3 regions of the Caldimonas brevitalea genome follow, and region 1 is predicted to be linked to each of the others. Evidence: predicted binding sites of a transcription regulator. Region 1 holds the regulator's gene; each other region holds the start of a gene.

Region 1 (6,328 bases):
CCAGGCCGATCAGGTCGCAATCGGGTTGGGTGCTGTAGCCCTGGAAGTTCCGGTGCAGCCGCCCTTGCCGCTTGGCCACCGCCAAGGCGTCGGTCTCGAGTGCGAAGTGGTCCATCCCGATGTAGGCATAACCGGCGGCGCTGAAGCTGGAGATGGCGGCCGCCAGCATGCCGACCTTGTCTACCGGAGGCGGCAGATCGGCTGCGGCGATGCGTCGCTGCGGCTTGAAGCGCTGCGGCAGATGGGCGTAGGCATACAGCGCGATGCGATCGGGCCGCAAGGACTGCACCTGTTCCAACGTACGGGCGAACGACTCGGAGGTCTGGCGCGGCAGCCCGTAGATCAGGTCGACATTGATCGAGTCGAAACCGATCTGGCGCGCCGCCGTCATCAGTTGGGCGACGCTCTCATAGGACTGGACCCGGTGCACTGCCTTCTGCACGTCGGGGTCGAAATCCTGGACGCCGAAGCTGAGTCGGTTGAAGCCGAGCCGCGCCAGATGTCGCAGCCGCTCGGCGTCGACCGTGCGCGGATCCACTTCGATCGAGTACTCGCCTCCCGGCACCAGCCGGAACGACGAGCGCAGCCGGTTCATCACCCGCTCCAGTTCGGCATCGCTCAGAAACGTCGGGCTGCCGCCGCCGAAATGCAATTGCGACACGGCTTGCTCGCGCCCGAGCACCGCCACATGCAGGTCGATCTCGGTTTCCAGCGCGTCCAGGTATTCGGTGGCGCGATCGTGGTGGCGCGTGATGACCTTGTTGCAGGCACAGTAGTAGCACACCGACTCGCAGAACGGCACATGCACATAAATCGACAGTGGCGCGAGCGATCCCGCCGCGGCGCCCACGCCCGCGGCACGCTGGCGCAAGGCCTGTTCGTAGTCCGTGGCGGTGTAGGCCTCGACGAAGCGATCCGCAGTGGGATAAGAGGTGTAACGAGGGCCGGGCACGTCGAAACGCGAGAGCATCTCGTGGGACAGGACAAGGGGGGCAGCGGCAGCAGGCATGTGAAGCACTGTGCCGAAAACGGACCGCGCACGCCTTGATATGGCTCAAGCCGGCGGCCGGGCGCACAGAGAACAATTCCGACATCCTTTGAGGAACGTCATGCCGCTCGAAACCCGACCTGCCCTGCCCGCCTCACCCGCCGGTGCTGCCCCCGATGCCGCCGACTGTGCCGCGCCTGCTACATCTTCAGCCGCGCCGGCAGCTCCTGCCGGCGCCGCCGCCTCCGGGAGCGTGCGATCGCGCGTCGTGACGACCGCCCCGATGAAGCTGAACGAGCTCAAGGTCGCGTGCTCCAGCTGCAACCTGCGCGAGCTGTGCCTGCCGGTCGGCTTCGGGCGCGACGACCTGACACGGCTGGACGCGCTCGTCGCGTCTCGCAAGACCGTCAAGCGGGGCGACGCCCTCTTCCACGCCGGCGACCCGTTCCAATCGCTGTACGCGGTGCGCACCGGCTTCTTCAAGACCTGCGTCTCGTCCGAAGACGGCCGCGACCAGGTGACCGGCTTCCAAATGGCTGGCGAGTTGCTGGGCCTGGACGCCATCAGCCAGGACCGTCACACCTGCGACGCGATCGCCCTCGAAGACGCGCAGGTGTGCCAGATTCCCTATTCCCAGCTCGAGTCGCTGTCGCGCGAGTTCACCGAGTTGCAGCACTCGTTCCACAAGATCATGAGCCGCGAGATCGTGCGCGACCACGGCGTCATGCTGCTGCTCGGCAGCATGCGCGCCGAGGAGCGCCTCGCCGCCTTCTTGCTGAACCTGACGCAGCGCCTGGCCGCGCGCGGCTTTTCGCCGACGTCGCTGGTGCTGCGCATGACACGCGAAGAAATCGGCAGCTACCTCGGCCTCAAGCTCGAGACCGTCAGCCGCACCTTCTCGAAGTTCCAGGAAGACGGCGTGCTGGAAGTCAAGCAGCGGCACATCCGGGTGCTCGACCTGGACGCCCTGCACGCCCTGCTCAACAGCAGCAGCGCCTGCTGAGGCGGTATCCCTCGGGCAACGTCGGGGCCTGGGCGCACCTAGCGCTCGGCCTTCAGCCCTCACGCCTCAGCGCGTTTCCTTCCCGAGGGTGGCCCCGCACCGCGTGGGTGCCGGGCGCGTCGCCCTCTTCCCTCGTCCCGCTTCAAAAAAACCGCTGACGCCTGCATGCGCCGCGGCTGCCGGCGACAACCGGCGTCAGCGCGCCGCCGGCCCTTCCTTGACGCACTCGCGCGGACGAGCGTCCGGCGGCATCGGGCAGCGCTGCGTTTCAAACGGCGACGCCGACAACAACGTGGTCAACGCGCTCGACAGCGCGCACAGCGCCCAGAACGCGAAAAAAGCCAGCGTGTAGATCGCCGAGCGCGACAGCGCCAGCGACTCCCCACCCAGCCCCCGCAGGTCGTCCGGGTCGACCACGGCAAACACCAGCATCTCGGTCACGCCAGCCACCAGAAACGCCGGCCAGGCGATCCACATCAGGCGTTGTCTCATCGCCCCTCCCGCGCTCAGCGGCCCTGTTGCCCGTCAGGGCTGGGCGTGGCGGCGTGGTTGCGCGCCTGCATCGCCGGCCGCAAAGCCTCCGGCACCGCCGCGGCGGCGGCCTGGGCGTCGCGCTGCAACTGCAGCGTTTTGTTGATTTCCAGCCCGCGGCGGTAGTAGTCCTCGGTCAGCACCGGGTCGGGCCGCGTCACGGCCAGCACGATGGTGGCCACACCGGCCAGTACCACCGCGGTAGGACCGCCCACCACCAGCCACATCATCGGTTCGCGCCACCAGGAGGTGGACGCAGGCACGACGCTGGCGGTCGCAAGGTTGGTTTTCATCTCGGGCTCCTCGGATGCCGTGCGTCAGCGCGGCACCAAAAATGTCGACTTCTCGGTCACGGTGCTGGCCGGCATGCCGGTGTCGCCCGTGCGCTCGATCACGAATTCGATGGGACTGGAACGGCCCTGCAGTTCGACACCGGCCTCGGCCGGCAACTGCACGCGCACCGCGGCCCAGCGCGCCTCCGCCGGGCCGATCTCGACGGTCGGCTCGGACGCCACGCTCAAGCCGGGCAGCCCCGTCACCGCGATGCGGTAACGCTGTGTCGCCTCGGTGCCGTTCATGATCTGCAGGCGATAGACGTTCTCGATGCGGCCGTCGTCGACGATGCGCGCCAGGCTGCCCCGGTCGCGGATCACGTCGACCTTGAACGGCGAGCGCCACACCACGCTGGCGACAAAGGCAATGCTCACCGCCGTCAGAATGGCGCCATACACCAGCACCCGCGGGCGCAACACCCGCTTCCACATCGCGGCACGGCTCAAACGCTGGTCGATCCCGTTCTGCGTCGAGTAACGGATCAGGCCGCGCTCATACCCCATCTTGTCCATCACGCCGTCGCACACGTCGATGCAGGCGGCGCAGCCGATGCAGTCGTGCTGCAGGCCATTGCGGATGTCGATGCCGGTCGGGCACACCTGCACGCACAAGGTGCAGTCGATGCAATCGCCCAGCCCCAGCTGGCGCGGGTCGGCCTTGCGGCTGCGCGAGCCGCGGGCCTCGCCACGCTGCGTGTCGTAGCTGATGATCAGCGTGTCACGGTCGAACATCGCGCTCTGGAAGCGCGCATACGGGCACATGTACTTGCAGACCTGCTCGCGCATGTAGCCGGCGTTGCCATACGTGGCGAAGCCGTAGAACAGCACCCAGAACCACTCCCAGGGCCCGAAACCGAGCGTGCGGGCTTCCGCCGCCAGCTGCTGGATGGGCGTGAAATAGCCCACGAAGCTGAAGCCGGTCCACAGCGCGATCGCGATCCAGGTGAACTGCTTGCCGGCCTTGCGCCACAGCTTGTCGAAGCTCCAAGCGGCCTGGTCCAGCCGCATGCGGGCCACCCGGTCGCCTTCGAAGCGCCGCTCCACCCACAGGAAGATCTCGGTGTAGACCGTCTGCGGGCAGGCATAACCGCACCACAAACGGCCGGCGACGGCGGTGAAGAAAAACAGGCCCAGCGCCGAGATCACCAGCAGCGCCGTCAAGTAAATGAAGTCCTGCGGATACAGGACCAGGTTGAAGATGTAGAAGCGGCGCGACTCGAGGTCGAACAGCACCGCCTGCCGACCGTTCCATTCCAGCCACGGCAGCCCGTAGAACAGCAGCTGTGTGAACCACACCAGCGCCCAGCGCCAGCGCATGAACCACCCCGACACCGATCGCGGGTAGATCTTCTTCTGCTTCTCGTACAGCGACACCACCTCCCCGCCCGCGTCGGCGGCAGCAGCCGCTGGCACGGGGCGGATGGGGATGACCTTGCGCTTGGCTGCGTTCACGGTGCTTCTCGCGCGGCGGGCCGCGTCACTTCACGACGGCGGCGGTGGAGGTGGCGGACAGCGTGGTGGTGCTGGCCGCCGCCGGCTTGTTCGACAGGCCCCACACATAAGCGGCCAGCACGCGGATCTGCGGCTCGGTCAGCTTCTCGCCGTGGGCCGGCATCTGGTTGGACTTGCCGTTGTTGATGATGTTGACGATTGCCTGTTCACCCCAGCCATGCAGCCAGACGCGGTCGGTCAGGTTGGGCGCGCCCAGGGCGGTGTTGCCCCGACCGTCCATGCCGTGGCACGCGGCACACGCCATGAACTTCGACTTGCCGATCTGCGCCGCAATCGCGTTGTGCGGGCTGCCCGACAGGCTCAGCACGTAGTGGGCGAGCTGGCGCACCTCTTCACCCGTGCCGACCGCCGCGCCCATCGGCGGCATGTTGCCGTGCCGGCCCTTGGCGATCGTCTCGATGATCTGCTCGTGCGAGCCGCCGTACAGCCAGTCGGCGTCGGTCAGGTTGGGGAAGCCCTTGCTGCCGCGCGCGTCCGAGCCGTGGCACTGCGCGCAGTTGTTGACGAACAGCCGCTCGCCGATGCCCCTCGCCTGCGGGTTGGCCGCCAGATGGTCGACCGACTTGCCGTCGAACTGCGCATACAGGGGCGCCAATGCCTCCTTGGCACGCGCCACTTCAGCCTGGTACTGGCTCTCCTGGCTCCAGCCCAGCGTGCCCTGGTAGCTGCCGAGGCCCGGGTAGAGGGCCAGATAGCCCAGCGAGAACACCACGGTCAGCACGAACAGCACCATCCACCAGCGCGGCAGCGGGTTGTTCAGCTCGCGCAGGTCTTCATCCCAGACGTGGCCGGTGGTGTTGTCGTCGGCCATCACCTTGCGGCGGCTGGCGATGATCAGCAGCGCCAGACAGGCGAGCACGCCGGCAATGGTCACCACCGCGATGTAGACCGACCATCCGTTGTTGAAAAAGTCGCTCATGAACGATTACTCCGGAGCACCGCTCACTCACTCGCCGTCGAACGGCAGCCGGGCGGCTTCGTCGAAAACGGGTTGGTTGCGGCGCGCATAGGCCCACACGCAGATGCCGGCGAACACGGCCAGCGAGATCAGCGTGACGATGGAACGCAGGTCGTTGACGTCGAAACTCATCTCGATCTCCTCAACTCACTTCAGCGCGGTGCCGAGCACCTGCAGATAGGCGATCACGGCGTCCAGCTCGGTCTTGCCCTTGACGGCCGCCTCGGCGCCGGCGATCTCGGCATCGGTGTACGGCACCCCCACGGTCCGCAGCGCCTTCAGCTTGGGCGCCACGCCTTGCGGATCGACCAGGTTGGTCGCCAGCCACGGGTAGGCGGGCATGTTCGACTCGGGCACCAGGTCGCGCGGGTTGATCAGGTGGATGCGGTGCCACTCGTCGCTGTAGCGCCCGCCGACGCGGTGCAGGTCGGGCCCGGTGCGCTTGGAGCCCCACTGGAACGGGTGGTCGTAGACGAATTCGCCGGCCACCGAGTAGTGGCCATAGCGCAGCGTCTCGGCACGGAAAGGCCGGATCATCTGCGAGTGGCAGTTGTAGCAACCCTCGCGGATATAGACGTCGCGCCCGGCCAGTTGCAGCGGCGTGTAGGGCTTGAGCCCGGTGACCGCCTCGGTGGTCGACTTCTGGAAGAACAGCGGCACGATCTCGACCAGACCGCCGACCGACACCACCAGGATGATCAGCAGGATCATCAGGAAGTTGTTGGTCTCGATCTTCTCGTGCGAGAAGCCGCCCGAAGGTGTGTGTTGGCTAGCCATGTTGATTCCTTTACTGCGTCGCAGTCGCGGCGGCTCAGGCAGCGCTCGGCGCCACCGCCAGCTCGGCCGGCTGCTCGGTGCGCTGGCCGCGCACCGTCATCACGGTGTTCCAGGCCATGATCAGCATGCCGCCCAGGTAGAGCAGGCCGCCGAACAGGCGCACCACATAGAACGGATAGGTGGCCTTGACGCTTTCGACGAAGCTGTAGGCCAGCGTGCCGTCGGCA
Region 2 (6,328 bases), 630 kb from region 1:
CAGCAAATAGCTGCTGTGCCGGTGGTGGTCGTGGTGCGAAACCATCATGCCCACTTCGTGCAAGGCCGCCGCCCAGCTCAACTGGCGTCGCAGGTCGCTGCCGGCGCGCGGCTCGACACTCTGGAACAGCGACTGCGCGACACGCTCGACACGTTCGGCCTGCGCCACGTCGACGCCGAAGCGCTCTTGCAACTGCTGCACCGATTCGTCGCGCACATCGCGCGCATGCTGCGCATCGCGGGCGGCGGACAGGCGTTCGGCGAGGTCGAAGATCACGCCCTGGCGCAAGGCGCCGCGGGCGGGGTGCAAGGCGTCGATGCCGAAATGAATCGCCAGCGTATACAGGATGGACAAGCCGCCGCCGAGCACCGCACGGCGCTCGTCCTTCAGGCCCGCCAGGCTGAGCTTGTCGGCGCGGCCGGCGCGCAGGCATTGCTCGATACACCAGCGCAGGCCATCGGGCGTCACCGCGCCGTCGGTCACGCCGTTGGCCGCCAGTAGCTGCGAGACGGCCCCCACGGTGCCGGAGGAACCCAGCGCCTCGCGCCATTCGCCGGCGGCGAACACCTCCAGCGCTTCTTCCAACTCGGCGCCGGCCGCCACCTGGGCCGCGCGAAAGCCGGCCTCGGTGTAGCGCCCGTCGGGGAAGTAGCGCATCGACAGCCCGACGCTGCCGATCTGGAACGATTCGGCGACCAGCGGCGTGCGCCCCTGCCCGAGGATCATCTCGGTCGAGCGCCCACCGATGTCGATGACGAGCCGGCGGCCGGTGCTGGGCGGCATCAACCGCACCACGCCCGCATAGATCAAGCGGGCTTCCTCACGCCCGGAGATCACCTCGATCGGGTGGCCGAGCACCGCCTGGGCGCGGCCCAGAAAGGCGTCGCGGTTCTTGGCTTCGCGCAAGGTCTGCGTGGCCACCGCGCGCACCTGGTGCGCGTCGAAACCCTGCAGCCGTTGCGCAAAGCGGCCCAGGCAGGCCAGCCCGCGCACCGTCGCTTCCTCGGTCAGCATGCCCTGGGCGTCGAGGCCGCCGCCCAGGCGCACGGTTTCCTTCAGATAGTCGATGCGCTTGTAGCGGCCGCGGGTGAGCTGGCCGATTTCGAGTCGGAAGCTGTTCGAGCCCATGTCGATCGCGGCCAGCACGGCTTCGGCACGCCCGGATTCGGCAACGGTCGGGGCGGAGGCGACGGTGTTTTCCAAACTCATGGCCTGCATTGTCTCTTCATTTCAGTGCCGCTCGCGACGCGGCCGACGCTGCGCGACGCGGCCGACTCGTGTACGCTGCGCGCGTCGCATGCTTGCTTGTTGGCTGCCAACCAAACCCAGGAGATGCCGATGCCGACCGACGATCTCGATTCGTTGTTGCCCACCCGTGATTTCAACCGCCGCAATTTCGTCAAGACGGCGGTCGGCAGCGGCTTCGCCGCTGCGGTGTTGCCGGTGACGGCACAAACCATCAAGACCGACAGCGAAGGACTGACCGTCGGCGAGGTGACCATCCCGGTCAAGGACTTCAAGATGCCCGCCTACCGGGCGCAGCCGGCCGGCAAAAAGGGCAAGCTGCCGGTGGTGCTGGTGGTGTCGGAGATCTTCGGCGTGCACGAGCACATCGCCGACGTCGCAAGGCGCTTCGCCAAGCGCGGCTACCTCGCGATCGCGCCCGAGTTGTTCGTGCGCCAAGGCGACGCCAGCGCCTATGGCGAGATCGCCAAGCTGCAGGCCGAGGTGATATCCAAGGTGCCCGACGCCCAGGTGATGCAGGACCTCGACGCCACGGTAGCCTGGGCCAAGGAGCAGGGCGGCGACGTCAGCAAGCTGGGCATCACCGGCTTCTGCTGGGGCGGCCGCATCACCTGGCTCTATGCCACGCAGGGCCCGGTCAAGGCCGGCGTGGCGTGGTACGGCCGGCTGGTGGGCACCTCCAGCGAGCTGACACCCAAGCACCCGGTGGACCTGGCCGCGCAACTGAAGGCGCCGGTGCTGGGCCTGTATGGCGGGCAGGATGCCGGCATTCCGCTTGAAAGCGTTGATAAGATGCAGGCCGCCCTGGCGAGCGGCAGCGCGGCGGCCAAACGGTCGCAAATCCACGTCTACCCGGATGCGCCGCACGCCTTCCACGCAGATTACCGGCCCAGCTTCCGCAAGGAAGCGGCCGAAGACGGCTGGAAGCGCTGCCTGGACTGGTTTGAAAAACATGGAGTCGCCTAGCGGCCCGACTGATTGATGGCACGAGGAGCCGCGCGAGAGCGCGGCTTTTCGTTGAGCGTTCCACATGACCCTGACCTACATCGTTCTCGCGACCCTGATCGGCGGCGTGCTGTCGGTGCTGATCGCCGCGAGTCTGACGCTCTCGGTGCTCAGCAAGCTGGTGCGGCACCTGGTGAGCCTGTCTGCCGGCGTGCTGCTGGGCACGGCACTGATCCACGTGCTGCCGGAGGCGTTCGAAGGTGCGACCGATCCGCACGAGCTGTTCCTGACGCTGCTGGGCGGCCTGCTGTTTTTCTTCCTGCTCGAGAAGGCCGAGCTGTACCGGCACGGCCACCATCACGAGGGGGACGGTGACCACCACCATCACGGTTTCGATCACGACCAGGCCGGCCGCGGCGGCTGGAGCGTGCTGGTGGGCGACAGCATCCACAACTTCTGCGACGGCATCATCATCGCGGCAGCCTTTCTGGCCGATCCGCAGATCGGGGCGGTCACGGCGATGGCCATCATCGCGCATGAAATCCCGCAGGAGGTGGGCGATTACATCGTGCTGCTGAACGCCGGCTTCTCGCGTTCGCGCGCGCTGTTCTACAACGCGCTGTCAGGCCTGGCCGCCGTCGTCGGCGGCGTGTTGGGCTATTTTGTCGTCGGCCCCTGGGAGTCGTTGTTTCCCTACCTGCTGGTGGTGGCGGCGTCGAGCTTCATCTATGTCGCGGTGGCCGATTTGATCCCGCAGTTGCAACGCCGACTGTCCCTCAAGGAAACGCTCGCGCAGCTGCTGTGGCTGGGCCTGGGGCTGGGTTTCATCACGGTGATCGTCGGGCAGTTCCACGGTGGGGCCGACGCCCGGCCGCACGGGCACCCGCACACCGAACCCGCGGCGCACGCGGACCACGACGACGCGGCCGCGCCGCTGCCGGGTCAGGAGGCCCACCCGCCATCGAAGGCCGGCTCGGCCGCGCACGGACACTGAGCGGCCGCGGCCGGGACCGCGGCGGCGCGGCTCAGCGCACCACGAGCACCGGGATGGTGCTGTGCGTCAGCACACGATTGGTTTCGCTGCCGAGCAGCAGGGCCTGCACGCCGCGGCGACCGTGCGAGGCCATCACGATCAGGTCGCAGCCATGCTGCTTGGCGTAATCGACCACCGCCTCCCAGACGCTGACCGACTCGACCGTGTGCGCGGTGCACGGAATGCCGACCGCGAGGCAGGCTTCCTTGACCGCGGCGACGTTGCGCGAGGCGACGCGCTCCTGCGCGTCGAGGAATTCCTGTGGCAGCGTCGGCTGCATCTCGGAAATCGCGCTGTAGGGGTAGGGGTCCTTGACGCTGATCGTGAACACCTCGGCGCCGGTCAGCTTGGCGAGCGAGATCGCCGTGGTGATGGCCCGTTGGGTGATGTCCGAGCCGTCGGTGGGAACCAGGATGCGCTTGTACATGAGTGACCTCCGTCTTCGGGTTGAGGGCCATCGTTGCACGGGGCGTGCGCTGGCATGTTGACCGAAGTCATGCCCCACCGGCAAGCGCCAGGCCTTGCAGGGGGTGGGCGCAGGGACACTTGCTTCACTGTCAGCCGCGCGCCACCGGGCGCTGCGGGTCGGCGCACCACTCGCTCCAGGAGCCGGGATAGAGCGCCGCGCGGCCCAGGCCGGCCACTTCCATCGCCAGCAGGTTGTGGCAGGCGGTCACCCCCGAGCCGCATTGGTGGACCGCGGTGCCGGGGTCGGTGCCGGCCAGCAAGGCCTCGAACTCGGACCGCAGTTGCGCCGGCGCCTTGAAGCGGCCGTCGGCGGCGAGGTTGTCCTTGAAAAAGCGATTCACGGCGCCCGGAATGTGCCCGGCCACCGGGTCGAGTGGCTCGACGTCGCCCCGAAAGCGTTCCGGGGCCCGGGCGTCGAGCAAACGCCAGCCCGGCTCGTCGAGCCGGGCCTGCAGGGCGGCCGCGTCGAGGGTGCGGACCGCGGGGGAGGCGGCCGGGTAGGGGGGCTGCGGATCGACCGCCGGCAGGCCGGTGCTCAGTGCGCCCCCCGCCGCCTGCCAGGCCACAAGGCCGCCGTCCAGCACGGCCACGGCTTCATGGCCCAGCCATTTCAGCAACCACCAGGCGCGCACGCAGAACATGCCGCCCTGGCGGTCGTAGACCACCACCTGGGTGCCGGGCGCGATGCCCCAGCGGCCCACCGTCGCCGCGAAGGCCTCGCGTGCCGGCAGGGGGTGACGACCCCGCGCGGGCTCGCCCGGCGCTGATTTCGGCCCGGAGAGGTCGCGGTCGAGGTGGGCATAGTGCGCCCCCGGCAGGTGTCCGCTGGCATAGGCCGCTTCCCCTGCGGCGGTGTCGGCGAGGTCGAAGCTGACGTCGAGCACGACCAGGGGCGTGCCGTCGCGCATCAGCGCCTGCAGGTCGGCCGCCGAGATCAAGGTGGTGTAGCTCATGTTTCTGTGGTGGTCGAGGGGGCGACGTTGGGCGCCGCCTTGCTGCGCAAAAAAGTGGCCGCCAGGCCGGCCAGCACGATCAGCAGCATGCCTGCGAGCGCCATCCACGTCACCGGATCGTCGAACAGCACAACGCCGTAAATGAACGCGAACACGATGCCGAGGTACTGCAGGCTGGCGTTGACCAGCGGTTTGCCGGTGCCGTAGGCGCGCGTCATCATCAGTTGCGCGACGGTCGCGAAGGTGCCGACGGCGAGCAGCCAGCCGATGCCTGCGAGTGTGTGCGGATGGCTGCCGCCGGCCAGCATCGCCAGCAGGCCTGCCGTCATGCCGCCCAGCGAGAAATAGAAGACGATGCGGTATTCCGGCTCGCCGGCGCGCCCGAGCGCGGTGACCTGCAGATAGGCGGTGGCGCTGAGCATGCCCGACAGCAAGCCCACCACACCGTGCCACAACTGGTCTTGCTCGATGGTCGGGCGCAGGATCAGCGCGACGCCAGCGAAGCCGGTCAGCACCGCGGCCACCACGCGGGGGTCGAGCCGGGCCCCGCCGAGCAGGATGGCGCCGCCGAGCAGGAACAGCGCCATCCACACCGACGACATGTAGTTGAGGGTCATTGCGGTGGCCAGCGGGAGGTTGCCGATCGCATAGAACCACATGCACAAGGCGGCCACGCCCGACAGGCTGCGCCAGAAGTGCATCGCCGGCACAGCGGTGCGCAAGGTGCCGCGCTGCCGCCAGGTGAGCAGCGCCATCAGCGCCGCGCCGACCAGACCGCGGTAGAACACGATCTCGCCGGTGTCGTAATAGGCCGATGCGTACTTGACGCACAGCCCCATGGTGGCGAACAAAAAGCTCGCCAGGATCATCAGCACGGGCGCACGGTTCACAGGACTTCTTCCTCTGCTTTCATCAGGTGCGCCGGCGGCGGCGGCAAAGCGGCGTCGCGCGGCAGTGCGTAGACCTCGACCGAGCGGTCGCGGCCTTTCAGGTACTGTGCCCCGAGCGGGCGCAGCAGCGCCTGCAGTGCGGGCGGCAACAGTGCGAACGTGGCGGGATTGGCGAGTGCGGCCATCTCGGGGTGCAGCTTGTTCAGGCCTTCCAGGCGTGCGGCCACGTTCACGGTGTCGCCGATGACGGTATAGATACAGCGGTCGGGCGAGCCGATCTGGCCTGCCAGTGCAGTACCGCTGGCAAGGCCGATGCCCGCCACCAGCGTCGGCGCGCCGTAGGTGCTGCGCTCGCGGTTGAACTCGTCGAGGGCCTGTTGCATGGCCACGGCGGCATAGAGGGCACGCACGACACGGTGTTCGTCGGGCTTGGGGGCGCCGAACACGACCACCATCGCATCGCCCATGAAGTTGTTGACGTAGCCGCCGTAGCGTTGCGCGGCCTCGGTCATGCGGGTGAAGTACTCGTTGAGCGTCAACACGATGTCGCGCGGCTTCATTTCCTCGCACAGCTGCGTGAAGCCGCGGATGTCGCTCAACAGCACCGTGACCTCGACCTCATGGCCGCCCAGCATCAGCTCGCCCTGCAGCAGCTGGTCACGCACCTCCGGCGAGACGAGCCGGCCGAACACGTCGCGCTCGCGGTCGCGCTTCTCCAGTTCCCAGCTCATGTGGTTGAACGAGCGCGCCAGCAGGCCCAACTCGTCGTCGCGCTGCAGTTCCACGTGCGCGTT
Region 3 (6,328 bases), 2.3 Mb from region 1:
ACTGCTTAAACAGCAAGAGGCATGCCGTCTGCGAGGGGGGCTGGCTGGAGGGGCGCGGTGTCGCTGAAAGTCGCCGAAATCGACCGCCGGAGCGCCTCCCAGCTGGCTCGAGCGGGGTGCGGGGCAGTGCGCACACAAGACGGGCGGGATGTCACCAGGGAATTTTTTCCGTATCTGTCTGTACGCCTTGCGCCCCCCAAGGCACAACGGCGCTCGGAATTGCATGGGCGCCATGCGGCTCGATGGCAAACAAGGCCCTTCCTCGGGACCTGGCCTGTGGTGCACGCGCAGCTCCTGCCCCGGCTTGGAAAACGCTTCTGCGGTGGGTACATTGTTCAACTCATTGAACAACGAGGCCGACCGTCGTCGCCTGCCCAGATGGACCGCGTGGCTCCCGTGCTCGCCGACCTGCATCTGCTCGGCGTGCTCGCCGAAACCCGCAGCTTCACCCAGGCGGCGCGGCGCCTCGGTGTGTCGAAGGCGTCGGTCAGCATGCGCATCAGCGAGCTGGAGCGGGCTGCGGGTGTGCCGCTGGTGCGCCGCACGACCCGTTCGGTGGGGTTGACCGAGGCCGGCCAGCAGTTGGTGGATGACACCCGGGCATCGTTTGCGCACATCCAGCACAGCTTTGCCAGCGTGCGTGACCTGGCCGGCATGCCCCGCGGCCTGGTGCGTGTGACCGCGCCGGTGGCCCTCGGGCGGCAGGCGCTGGCCCCCCACCTGCCGGCCTTTTTGCACCGCTACCCCGAGATCCGTCTCGAACTCGATCTGTCCGACCGTTTCGTCAATCTGGCACAGGAGGGTTTCGACCTGGCCGTACGCCACAGCCAGGCGGCACCGGACACCCACGTGGCCTGGCCATTGTGCGACACACGTTCGGTGCTGGTCGCGCACCGCGACTATCTCGAGCGTGCCGGAACGCCTGCCCACCCTGCCGACTTGTCGCGCCATCGGTGCCTGCTTTACCTGCGGGATGCCGGCGCCAGCAGTTGGTCGTTCGAAGGGCCGACGGGCCGCCGCCGCACCGAGCGTGTGACGGTGCAGGTGAACGGGCCGCTGAAGGCGAACAACAGCGAAGTGCTGCGCCAGGCCGTGCTCGGCGGCCTGGGCATTGCGCTACTGCCCGACTTCAGCGCTGCGCATGGCTTGCGCGACGGCAGCCTGACGGCCTTGCTGCCGGACTGGCGTCCGGTCGGATTTTTCGGCGAGCGCTTGTTTGCGATCCGGCCGTGGAGCCCGCAGGTGCCACGTGCAGTGCAATGCCTGGTGAGCCATCTGCGAGAGGTGTTGGGCGGCGGATTCCCGCTGTGACGGCAGGCCCAAAAAAAGAGCCCACCCGGGAACCCGGGTGGGCTGCAGAAGTCCTCAAAAGGACGTCGTTGGGAGCCGTTGGTCTAGTCGCGCCGGGCGCTCTGGGGCGCCTGTGGCGTGCGTGCCGAATTGAAAGAATCCCAGAACCGTGTGACAGCTTGCTGGGAGAGAACTGTACTGATCGCCCGCTGCGGCGACATCCCTCAACTAGGGGAGAAACCGCAGCGCCGAACACTCCGCTGTGAAATAAGCGCAAGTGAAAGTAACGCAAACTCGAGAACTTCCAGCCCAGGCAACAAATGGGTTTTTAGCCCATGCTGGCCGTCGACTTTTATGCCCGCGGCCGGGCCCCGCCGGTTATTCGCCGCGCCTTCGGCAGCGCGGCAGAGGCGGCCCTATCCTCTTGATGCCGGTCAAGGCCGGACGCCTGCCGCGGTGACATCCTCACCACCCGTTCACACTGATGACAACAGGAGCCGTTCGATGAAGATTTTGATTGCTGTAGATGGAAGCGAATTCACCCAACGTATGTTGGGCTACCTGACGACGCACGGCGAACTGTTCGGGCCGCAGCAGCAATACACGGTCTTGACGGCGGTGCCGGCGGTGCCCGCCCGGGCGGCCGCGGTGATCGACAAGCAAACGCTCACGGAGTACTACGCCGACGAAGCCGAGAAGGTCCTCGCGCCCGTGCGGACCTTCCTCGAGGGCCGGGGTCTCAAGGCCGAGACCAGCTTCCATGTGGGCCATCCGGCCGACGTGATCTCGAAGACGGCGGCGGCGGGCAGCTTCGATCTGGTCGTCATGGGGTCGCACGGCCATTCGGCGCTCGGCAACCTGGTGCTCGGGTCGGTGGCGACCAACGTGCTGGCCAATTGCAAGACGCCGGTGCTGCTGGTGCGCTGAGCGGCCCGACGCAGCCGCCGGCGCTCGCCGATGGCGGGTTGCCAGCGGCTGCTTCAGTCTTCCGACGGTGCGGAAGATGCGAGCGGCAGTCGCGGCCAAGGGTCCGGGGCCGTCGCTGCCGGGGTACGCACCGGCTGGGTCTGCGCCTGGGCGGCGAGGTGGATCTCCAAGCCCAGTTCGGTGCCCAGGTCGGCCGGGTCCTGCACGGTCTCTGGGGTCTGTTGGCGCATCCATGGCTGCAGCCAGGCCGGGAGATGAAAACTGCCCATTGCGAACCTCTCGACAGCGAGGCGCGCATCCTGCAAGCGCACCTCATGTCCTGCAGTGTGCGCGTCTGCTCGCGCCGCCGATATCCCGAACTCAAGGGTGAAAGGGGTACAGACGCAGGGTTGGGTCGAGGCTTGCCGGTGATCTTGTGGGCACTGCGGCGCGAGCCCCCTTCAGGCGGCCGAGCAGGTGCTCACGCTTCCCGTTGCACGCCCGCCCGGTCGCGTTCCACCGCGTACACCGCCTGCGTGTGCAGCTGCGCCGCTTCGGTCACCGGGAACGCGGTGGCCCGGAACTCGCAGCGCGCGACATCGGGCCGCAGCTCGACGAGCGCATAACCGCGCTCGTCGCCCCGGGCGTGCAACAGGTCGGGGTTGGCACTGCGGATCAAGGCCATGGCGGCGCCCGGCATGCCGCGCGTGGTGATCGAGCTGGTGACGAATTCGCTGGCGACGATGGGCGTTTCGTCGTCGTTGGGCCGCAGCCGAAGGTGGGCGGCGACATGCCGGTGTACGTCGCCGCCGAGCGCGATGACGTTGTGTACCTGGGCGTCGGCGATGCCGCGCAGCAAGCGCTCGCGGGCCTGTGGATAGCCATCCCAACTGTCGCTGTGCACGCTGCGGCCGAAGGGCGTGTCGACGCCCCACGAACTGATCTGGCTGCCCTGGCCCAGCAGCTTCCAGGTGCGGGTGCTGCCGGGCAGCCCTTCCTGGAGCCACTGTTCCTGCGCCGCACCGAAGATCGTGCGCCGCTCGTCGTCCATCTCGTCGCAGTCGATCAGCACGCGGCCACCCCCCACCGGGCGCCCCAGCGAGCACGCCTGCACGCTGCGGAACTGCCGTGGGTCCAGCGTCCACAGCTCGGCCAGCCGGCCCCAGGTGTAGCGATCGTGGATGCGCATGAAGGCGCCGGTCGGCGCCATGTCGGGTGCGATCGGCAGGTGCTCGAAATAGGCCTTGTAGGCAGCGGCGCGCCGGCGCAGAAACGACTGCGGGTCACCGCCCAACCAGGAGCGGTCGCTCGCATAGTCGTTCTCGACCTCATGGTCGTCCCAGGTGAGCACCCAGGGGTGGGCGGCATGGGCGGCGCGCAGGTCGGGGTCGAGCTTGTAGGTCGCGTGGCGGCGGCGGAAGGCGTCGAGGCGTGTCGGCGGCGGTCCCTCGTGCAGGCGCACCTGGAAGTGCGGATGGAACGACTCGTAGAGGTAGTCGCCGACAAACAGCACGAAGTCGAGGTCGCGCCACGCGATCTCGCGGTGCACCGCGAAGCGGCCCTGTTCATAGTGCTGGCACGAGGCCAGCGCGATGCGCAGCCGCTGGACCGCTGCATCCTCGCGCGGCGCCGTCCGGGTGCGGCCGACGCCGCTGGCGACGCCGCCGGCGATGAACCGAAAGAAATAGCGGCGGTCGCTGTCCAGCCCGGTCACCTGCACGTGCACGCTGTGGGCATGTTGCGGCTGCGCCCACACCTCGCCCGTTTGCACCCGTTGCGCGAAATGTTCGTCGTGGGCCAGCTCCCAGCGCACCGCCACCGGCCGGGGTGCGAGACCGCCACCCGGCTCGTAAGGCGCCGGCGCGAGCCGGGTCCACAACACCACCGAGCTGGGGCGCGGGCAGCCGCTGGCGACGCCGAGCCTGAAGGGGTCGTCGCCGAAGCGCGGCGCCACCGGCTTCTGCAGCGGCGGCCGGTGGGGCGAGGAACCGAACAGGCTGCCCAAAGCGAGGGCGGCAGCCCATCGCGACAAACGGGTCAGGGTGGCGCGCCGGTGCATCGGGCAGGAGCGCAAGCAGGTGGAAGACGGTCGGTAGCAGCCAAGGGAGCGCAGCGGACAGACAGGGCGAAAGACGAAAGCGGCGGGCCAGCAAGCCCGCGGTCGCGGTCTGGCGGGCGAGGGCGAGCCGGCCTCCATTCTGCCCGGCCCCCCGCCGACCCCCTCAACGGTGGCTGCGGACGGCCCACACGACGCCGAGCGTGAACAACGTCGCGGCAGCCCATTCAGCCGGCTGCGGCCAGCGTTGCTCATACAGATAGCCGTAAGCGAGCGCGAACAAGGTTTCGCTGACGATCAGTTGGCCGGCCAGCGAGGTCGGCAAGCGGCGGCTGGCGATGTTCCAGAGCCAGGTGGCGAGCCAGGACGCACCCAACCCCATCGTCAGCGAGACCGCCGCATACAGCCCGGCCTGCGCCTCGCGCATAGCCGGTGTGGCGGCGGGCGCTTCGTTGAACGCGAGCAGCGGCAGCAGTCCGATCAGCGTGGCGACGCCCAGCAAATGGGTCCACACCGCATTGGGGAGCGACGGCTCGCGCTTGAGCCAGCGGGCGTTGAGCATCGCATAAGCGGTCCAGCACGCGAGCGCCGCGGTGGCGCACGCCACCCCTGCCGTGAAGCGGGGGCCGGCGCCGTCCTGGGCGGTGGTGCTCCAGTACATCAGCGCGAGGCCGGCAGCGGTGCAGACGGCGCCCGGCACGAGCCGGGCCGGCCGCAGCCCGGCCGGGCGGCCGATGCACAGCAGCCACAGCGGCAAGGTGCCGATGATCAGGCCGGTGAGGGCGGTGCCGGCCCAGCGCACCGCCCTCACGACCAACAGGTAGTAGAGGCTGTTGCCCACCCAGCCGAGCATCAGCGCAGCCCCCACCCGCCTCGGCGTCAGATGGACCCGGATGTCGCGCCAGCCCCAGGCCAGCGCCCCGATCGAGAGGGCGGCGTAGGCGGCATAGCGGCCGAAGCTGACTTCGAGGCCGGAATATGCGTCGACCGCCCGGGGCAGGACGAACACCAGGCCCCACAAGGCGCCCGCGGCGAGGCCGGCGGCAATGCCCGGGCCCAGGGTGTCGTCAGGGCGTGACGTCATCTCCGATCCCCAAGGACTGCGCTGCGGGCGGTGCCAGCGCGGCGGCGGCACCGTCGAGCAGGGCCTGGCCGATGCGGTCGAGCAGTGCCGCCCGCACGGCAGGGCGTTGCTCGCTGCCCAGCTTCCATTGATGCCAGTGCAGCGTCACCTCCACCTGCACCTGCGGATGCAAGGGCAGCAGGCTGCCGTCGGCCAGCTGCTCGCGCACCTGCAACTCGGGCACCACGCCGACACCCCACCCCATCAACACGGCTCGCACATAAGCTTCGGAAGACGGCACGAAACGCTCGCGCAAACGGGGACTGCGCACGCCGAACGCATGCGACACCCATTGCGCCTGCATGTCGTCCTTGCGGTTGAACACGAGGAAGGGCACCTGCGCGAAGTTGGCGCCGGTGAGGCCGCCGCCCAACTCGCGGGCCACGAAGCCGGGGCTGGCGACGGCGATGTAGCGCATCACCCCCAGCGGCACCACCCGGCAGCCGCGCAAGGCCTGGCGTACGGTCGACACGCAACCGAGCACGGCGCCCTGGCGCAGCCAGTCGTGCGTGAAGTCCTGGTCGTCGACGACCATTTCCAGCGACACCCCTTGCTGCACCAGCGGGTCCAGCGCCGGCAGCACCCAGGTGGCGAGGCTGTCGGCGTTGACCGCGATCGGCAACCGCTCGTCGGGCCTGGCGCCTTCCTCCAGTTCGCGCGCGACGTCGGCCCGCAGCGCCTGCCACTGCCGCGCGAAACGCAGCAGCACCTTGCCGGGCTCGGTCAGCCGCAGCGGCCGGGCGCGCACCACGAGCAGCTGGCCCACCTCTTGTTCGAGTGCGCGCAGGCGTTGCGACACGGCCGACTGCGTGATCGACAACCGCTGTGCGGCGCGCTCGAAACTGCCTTCGTCGACCAGCGCGGCAAGGCAGTCGAGGGCAGCGGGATCGAAGTGATGCATAAGCACAGCTAATGTAACAGGAAGAATATTCATCTTCCTTCACGCCGGGTGC

Evidence for each region. Region 1 encodes FNR, which switches genes on or off when oxygen is low (the NO sensors DNR and NnrR bind a similar motif). Its sites were predicted from a motif close to TTGATNNNNATCAA; they were not measured.
Region 2: the regulator FNR is predicted to act here: its motif matches at 3,708-3,721, upstream of AAW51_RS07065 (universal stress protein).
Region 3: the regulator FNR is predicted to act here: its motif matches at 1,715-1,728, upstream of AAW51_RS27275 (universal stress protein).

What each region holds. Positions count from the first base shown of each region.
Region 1 is NZ_CP011371.1:2,251,184-2,257,511, reverse strand. Features, by position in the region: gene hemN (oxygen-independent coproporphyrinogen III oxidase) at 1-1,009, opposite strand, end outside; gene fnr (fumarate/nitrate reduction transcriptional regulator Fnr) at 1,272-1,991, shown strand; gene AAW51_RS09830 (hypothetical protein) at 2,187-2,483, opposite strand; gene AAW51_RS09825 (FixH family protein) at 2,498-2,815, opposite strand; gene ccoG (cytochrome c oxidase accessory protein CcoG) at 2,840-4,306, opposite strand; gene ccoP (cytochrome-c oxidase, cbb3-type subunit III) at 4,332-5,285, opposite strand; gene AAW51_RS09810 (cbb3-type cytochrome oxidase subunit 3) at 5,313-5,456, opposite strand; gene ccoO (cytochrome-c oxidase, cbb3-type subunit II) at 5,472-6,101, opposite strand; gene ccoN (cytochrome-c oxidase, cbb3-type subunit I) at 6,136-6,328, opposite strand, start outside.
Region 2 is NZ_CP011371.1:1,619,955-1,626,282, forward strand. Features, by position in the region: gene AAW51_RS07050 (Ppx/GppA phosphatase family protein) at 1-1,209, opposite strand, end outside; gene AAW51_RS07055 (dienelactone hydrolase family protein) at 1,339-2,211, shown strand; gene AAW51_RS07060 (ZIP family metal transporter) at 2,276-3,184, shown strand; gene AAW51_RS07065 (universal stress protein) at 3,216-3,650, opposite strand; gene AAW51_RS07070 (sulfurtransferase) at 3,781-4,644, opposite strand; gene AAW51_RS07075 (DMT family transporter) at 4,641-5,513, opposite strand; gene AAW51_RS27935 (adenylate/guanylate cyclase domain-containing protein) at 5,531-6,328, opposite strand, start outside.
Region 3 is NZ_CP011371.1:6,380,741-6,387,068, reverse strand. Features, by position in the region: gene AAW51_RS27280 (LysR family transcriptional regulator) at 379-1,311, shown strand; gene AAW51_RS27275 (universal stress protein) at 1,795-2,217, shown strand; gene AAW51_RS27270 (hypothetical protein) at 2,271-2,447, opposite strand; gene AAW51_RS27265 (alkaline phosphatase D family protein) at 2,678-4,255, opposite strand; gene AAW51_RS27260 (DMT family transporter) at 4,419-5,336, opposite strand; gene AAW51_RS27255 (LysR family transcriptional regulator ArgP) at 5,320-6,276, opposite strand.